2 regions of the Turicibacter sp. KK003 genome follow, and region 2 is predicted to be linked to the other one. Evidence: a T-box and tRNA genes for the amino acid it is inferred to sense, from the RefSeq annotation. Region 2 holds a T-box; the other holds one or more tRNA genes.

Region 1 (3,432 bases), 400 kb from region 2:
TATCATGATATAACGCTTGTTATTGAAAGTGGGGTAACTAGCGAAAGAGAATTTTACCCTATTCCGACGTCAAAGGGGATGGGGGGAGGAATTGACTTAGTTGATTTTTCCCATAACGGGCAATTAGATATCGGTGTCTACATCTTTAGTGGTGGAACGGGAAACCAAGTGGATTATTACATTTTCTTTAATCACGAGGCGAAAATGATGCTCGGATTTAGTAATAAGATGTTAGAGGAGAAGCTTAAATTTCAGGTATCGTATTTACCAAATTATCAGGTTGAAATTAAAAATTTAAATACACAGGAAGTAACGGTAGTAGATGTCTCTAAGCGAAGTCAAGATTACCTTGAAGCTATTTATAATGAAAAAGGTGAGCTGAAACAGACATTAAAAGGGGTCGTAGCGCCGGTTAGTCGTTCGAGTGCTATTAAAAGCCAGGATTCGCTACCTGGTCATGATCTTGTTTTAACGCAACGAATTCTAGGTCGCTCACATAATGATACATTAGGATATGTACACTCATATATTGGCTTTAAGAAGGGGAGTTATTTCGTTTATCGAACATCCATTTCACAGTAATAAAAAATCATAAAAAGATGGTGTAAAATATAAAAAAAAATAAATACTAAGGATATGACATTTTTGTAGGGGAGTGATTAATATGACGATAGAAGCTTTTATTTTTGGTGCCATTTTTGAAATGTGTATTACTTATTGGATTTTAAGTGAACTCTTTTTTTAACTTTTGAATTGAATACTTATAATAAGTAGGTGATTTTAGAAAAATAAAAATGATAACATCAAAGAATCGTATGTTTCTCCCCCTTATGTAAATTAACTTTACAGGAATTTATATTTCATGTTCTATTATAGGGCGCTGCTCATAGATTGACTGGCGTTCCTTTTTTTGTATGATTTGATAATAGTTGGATCGGTTAATGAGTGTTTAACGAGATAAACGCGATGGGGTGAGAAGGATAGAATAAGAAAAAGACCTCCCGATGACATCCCCTAGAAGGGGAGTCTCTGAATCAGGAGATCTTTTTTAAGTGACAGTATAGTGGTGTAAAAAATGTAATATGGTGTGGTAAATTTAATAGTTTATAAAAATAACTGTATAAAATGGATAGGAATACTTTTAAAAAGTAGAGAGAATGTAGGAGAATGATAAGTTATGGATAGGAAATTGTATTTGTAAATTAGAATGAATAATTAGAGTTATTCTACTGTCCTTAATCGACTGAGGATACCGAAAGTGATTAAGTAAATAGATCTTGTTAATAAAAGTGTAGGAAGGTTGGATGTTTGAATGAATAGGATGTTTTTAAGATGGATGTTTGAATTGGTATCCTCAATATAATCTATGAAGGCGGGGAGAAAATGTCTGTATAATCGCCCTAATGCAAAAAAAAACACCCTTAATTACTCAGGGTGTTAGTTAGCAATATTGGTACCAGTGGCCGGACTCGAACCGGCATGAAGTAAACTTCGGTGGATTTTGAGTCCACTGCGTCTACCAATTCCGCCACACTGGCATTTACAATTTAATTATAACATAATTAGATGATTAATCAAGCTAAAAAATCAAAAAAAAGAAATATAATACAACAGCGGATCCATTTGCATCCATCTCAGTTTATGAATTAGACTTAGCATTTAGTTTAATGAAGGGGAGGATGATTTTTAAGTGGAGTCGCCTCGAAAATCAAAAATAATTTAATTTATCTAAAGTATTCATCTTTTTAAGCTTAGTTACGTATGATTAGGTGTAAAGCGCTTTCTAAAGGGCAGGGAGGAGGAATATGAAGAAAGTGCGACTAAAACCATTTGGGGGGATTGACGATGAACGTCTATTGGAAACCTGTAGTAAATCAAATGATGATTGAGGATGGTTTTAATCAACAGTTACAGGAGGTGGAAGATAAGATTATAGCGTGGAGTAGGGGTGAACTTTCGTTGACAGGGGATTTACTTGAAACCTTTGTTAAGGATAAGGTGAGCGACTATAAGAACTCATTTGTTAAAATTGTAATGCCGTTTCAGACAGAAGAGGAGTGCCGACGCTATTTAAATGATTTCTATGAAAAATATGTTGATGTCATTCATATGTTTCCTTGTGATCCGTGGGCATGGATTTATAAATTAGAAAGTATGACGTATGGAGAATATGACATTCGTTGTATTCATGTTCCAACGTTAGAAGGGGCATATAAAGCTCATCATCTTGTTTAATTAAAGGGGGAATAATTCCCTCTTTTTAATTAATAACAAACATAATGGCTCTAATGTTTGAAGAAAAAAGAAAAAAATTGTTAAATAAGGCTTTACAAATGAAACTAAATGATTTAGAATAAGTTGTGTAATTGGAAAACATGTCTCGGTAGCTCAGCTGGATAGAGCAACGGCCTTCTAAGCCGTCGGTCGGGGGTTCGAATCCCTCCCGGGATGCCATTTCATTTAAATAACTATTAAGTCTCGGTAGCTCAGCTGGATAGAGCAACGGCCTTCTAAGCCGTCGGTCGGGGGTTCGAATCCCTCCCGGGATGCCATTTAACGATAATGATGGACTACACTAAGTAGTTCTTTTTTTGTATTTTAAGCTGCTTTCTCTGTAAGCAGTAAAGAGTGAGGGGTAAGAGTGGCCAAAATTTATGAATTACAGACTAATTATCGAGCGAAAATTGAACAATCGATTGAGTTGATTGAGAAGGGGTATATTGATCAGGCTATTTGCTTGTTAGAGGACTTCTTAGTATCCGTTACATGCGTTGATATTGGGACAGAAATAAAAAAACAATTAATGTCGGCCTATACACTAAAACGTGAATTTGATGCAGTCGATCGATTAATTGCTTCTATTTTTGAAAAGAAACGTTTAGATTTAACGATTGCTGCACATGATATATTGGTTGCTATTTTTCAAAACCAAAAGGAAATGCGACAACAAAAAGAAAATTTTTACTTTAATCAGTTATCATCATTTTCTATAAAAAATTTAAAGGAGCTAATGTACTCTTTAAAGGATTATTATGAGAATTATTGGTATGAACAGATAGTGAAAAAAATAGATACCCTTCAAACCGGGACTAATTTAAAATTGAAATTCTCTATTATTTCAGATTTATATGAGGTTGAAGAGGAGCGATTAATGCCATTCACCCATGTATTAGAAGATATAACCAATAGTTGTGAAATTCCTTTTGTTAAAACAGCGTTATTTGAATTGATGAGTCGTAAAAATTTACAAGGTGTCATTACCTTTAAAGCTAATGGAGTTACTAGGCGTGTTTTAGCAGAGCCAGCAGTTTTAAAAAAAATGGAGAGGTGTTATGCCTATGCAATTGAACGATTAGAGATGTTAAAGTTAGACGAGTGCATCCAGGAAGAGCTGAAGCAATTACTTGTGTATTTTTATCAATACTCATTTCC
Region 2 (3,432 bases):
TTGAGAAGGGAAGGATACGTTCTAGTGTCTGAGCCATGTTACTTTTCCTCCTTTTTGTAAAGGCGACCTTGGTAAGTATTTCTTTCCTTTAATCGATCGTCGATGGCGTTTAACACTTCCCATTTTTTGAGGCTCCACATCGGACCAATGAGTTCCTCACGAACGGCGTCACCTGTTAGTCGGTGGATAACCATATGAGGAGGAAGAATTTCGAGTTGATCAACGACTAAGTCTACATATTCGTCTTTTTCCATGAGTTTTAGTTTGCCTTTTGTTAGCATTTTGTGCATCGGTGTTCCGTCGATGACATGAAGAAGGTGTATTTTAACCCCTTGTACATCGAGTTGGGCAACTGCTTTGGCAGTTTCGAGCATCATGTCATGTGTTTCATTTGGTAAGCCATTAATGATATGGATGATGACATCAATATTTTTTGCTCGTAGTTTTTGAACTCCTTCAACTAGTGTTTGGTAGTCATGTCCGCGATTAATGAGTTTTCCTGTTTGGTCGTGCATCGTTTGAAGCCCAAGTTCTACCCATAGGTCAACTTTTTTATTCAGCTCTCCTAAATATTCAACGACATCATCTGGCAGGCAGTCTGGACGGGTTCCGATGGAAAGGGCGACGATGTTATCATCGCATTCTAATACAGCTTCATATTTTTTTCGTAAAACTTCAAGCGGGGCATGAGTATTCGTAAAGGCTTGAAAATAGGCGATATATCCCGCTTCGGGCCATTTTTGATGCATCATTTCTTTTACTTGGTTAAATTGAGTTTTTAAATTGTCTTCCGGATTTCCGGCAAAGTCTCCACTTCCTTTTGTACTACAGAATGTGCATCCTCCATATTTAACTGTTCCATCAATGTTTGGGCATGTAAATCCTGCATTGATCATGACTTTAAATATTTTTTGATGGTATTTTTCACGTAAATGATAATTTAAGGTGTGGTATCGTTTATCAGAGTAACTATATGGAAAGGGATTATTCATCGTTTTTTCCTCCTTTAAATGCTTCGTTTATTTAGTATCTTGTTGATGATATCAAAGATAACAGGTATGCTGAACGATTCAAGCTCTCCGGATCAAGGCGGTCAGTCATTCGTTCTTGAACCGCTTGAATCTCATAAGCGCCGCTTGTTTGAAGCGGGATCTGTTCTCTAGGATTTTGGGTACTTTTCTTTGTAGTTTGGCGTTCTTTCTAATTTTTTAAGCGATTGAAAACTTATTTAGACGTCTATATTTTATCATAGAAAGGGAGGGGCAGGCACGTGATATTGTCTAAGGACGTTTTTTCCAACGGTTTTTTGTAAAAAATCTTGTTTTTTGGGTAATGTTTGATATAATTTTTTCTATAATAACCTTATAGATAGATAGAAACGATGAAAAGGATTAGTAGTAAGACGAGGCTATTAAAGAGAGCGAATGGTTGGTGGAAATTCGTATAGAGTCCCTTATGAACTCACCTTGGAGTTGCAGTTGTGAAAAGAAGTAAGAGCTGCCGCCTGTTTGGCGTTAAAACAATGAAGGGGTAAAAGCTTTTTAAGGTTAGCTTTTGCAACTAAGGTGGTACCGCGTCGATGACGTCCTTAGCTCGTTTTAAGGTACTTTTTTTTATGCTTAAAAAGGGTAACTCGCTTCATCGCTTTGTGTGTAAAAGGACTGCCGATTAAAAAGTGACAGGAATACCCTTAAATGGGTATATAGGAGGTAATGTTATGGCATTCGATCATCAACAGATTGAAAAAAAGTGGCAAAAATATTGGTTAGAAAATAAGACGTTTAAGACATCTGATGATTCTTCAAAACCAAAATATTATGCATTAGATATGTTCCCATACCCATCAGGAGCTGGACTTCATGTCGGGCATCCAGAAGGTTATACGGCAACAGATATTGTTTCACGTATGAAACGTATGCAAGGATATCGTGTCTTACACCCAATGGGATGGGATGCGTTTGGATTACCGGCTGAACAATATGCATTAAATACAGGAAATGACCCACGTGAATTTACGGATATTAATATTAATACGTTCCGTCAACAAATTCAATCGTTAGGATTCTCTTACGATTGGGATAAAGAGTTAAATACGACGGATCCAAAATATTATAAATGGACACAATGGATTTTCACACAACTTTACAACATGGGACTTGCTGAAATTAAGGACATTGAAGTAAACTGGTGTGAAGGATTAGGAACAGTTCTTGCCAATGAGGAAGTTTTAAACGTGAATGGAAAAATGGTTTCAGAGCGTGGAGAACATCCTGTTATTAAAAAACCGATGAAGCAATGGGTGCTTAAAATTACTCACTATGCTGAACGTTTATTAGAAGATTTAGAAGGTCTAGATTGGACGGAAAGCATTAAAGATATGCAACGTAACTGGATTGGAAAAAGTGAAGGGGCATTAATTAATTTCAAGGTAGATGGAACGGATGCTTCATTTGATGTTTTTACAACACGTCCAGATACTGTTTTTGGAATCACTTATGTCGTTTTAGCGCCAGAACATCCACTTGTAAGTGAAATTACAACCCCAGAATATCAAGAAGCTGTTCATGCTTATCAAGAATCATCGAAGGCGAAATCAGATCTTGAACGTACGGAATTAAATAAAGAGAAATCAGGAGTTCCAACGGGTGCCTATGCGATTCATCCAATAACAGGTGAAAAAGTTCCTGTTTGGATTGGAGACTATGTCCTTGCAAGCTATGGAACAGGTGCGGTAATGGCAGTTCCTGCACATGATGAGCGCGACTATGAATTCGCAAACAAATATGATTTACCAATCAAGCAAGTTATTGAAGGAGACTTATCAGAAGGTGCTTTCACAGGTGATGGAGCTCACATTGAATCTGACTTTATTAATGGGATGAATAATACTGAGGCGAAGACGGCCGTGATTGATTGGTTAGAAGCTCACGACTGTGGATCACGCAAAGTTAACTACAAATTACGTGATTGGTTATTCTCACGTCAACGTTATTGGGGAGAGCCATTCCCAGTTATTTTATGGGAAGACGGAACAATGTCTGTACTCGAGGCGGACCAATTACCACTTGAATTACCAGTAATGGATAATATTAAGCCATCTGGAACAGGGGAATCACCACTTGCTAATGCAACAGAATGGTTAGAAGTTGTTCGTGAAGATGGAGTTAAAGGGCGTCGTGAAACAAATACGATGCCACAATGGGCCGGAAGTTGCTGGTACTACATTGGATATATTTTAAAACAAGGTAACGATTATGTTGGATTAAATACAGAAGAAGCAAAACAATTATTAAAAGAGTGGTTACCAGTTGACCTTTATATCGGTGGGGCAGAACATGCGGTATTACACTTATTATACGCTCGCTTCTGGCACAAAGTTTTATTTGATTTAGGAATCGTTGAGACGAAAGAACCATTCCAACGTTTATTTAA

The links. A T-box is a leader RNA that pairs with one kind of tRNA and senses whether it is charged. The one in region 2 lies ahead of leuS (leucine--tRNA ligase), so its partner is inferred to be a tRNA-Leu.
Region 1: it encodes a tRNA-Leu, which carries the amino acid that the T-box ahead of leuS (leucine--tRNA ligase) is inferred to sense. The anticodon was not compared.

The regions. Positions count from the first base shown of each region.
Region 1 covers NZ_CP142738.1:1,056,446-1,059,877, forward strand. The annotation lists gene VXM77_RS05330 (hypothetical protein) at 1-582, shown strand, start outside; tRNA gene VXM77_RS05335 (tRNA-Leu) at 1,452-1,538, opposite strand; gene VXM77_RS05340 (hypothetical protein) at 1,846-2,235, shown strand; tRNA gene VXM77_RS05345 (tRNA-Arg) at 2,378-2,454, shown strand; tRNA gene VXM77_RS05350 (tRNA-Arg) at 2,476-2,552, shown strand; gene VXM77_RS05355 (hypothetical protein) at 2,642-3,432, shown strand, end outside.
Region 2 covers NZ_CP142738.1:654,155-657,586, forward strand. The annotation lists gene VXM77_RS03085 (class I SAM-dependent methyltransferase) at 1-37, opposite strand, end outside; gene VXM77_RS03090 (TIGR01212 family radical SAM protein) at 39-992, opposite strand; T-box leader at 1,373-1,593, shown strand; gene leuS (leucine--tRNA ligase) at 1,718-3,432, shown strand, end outside.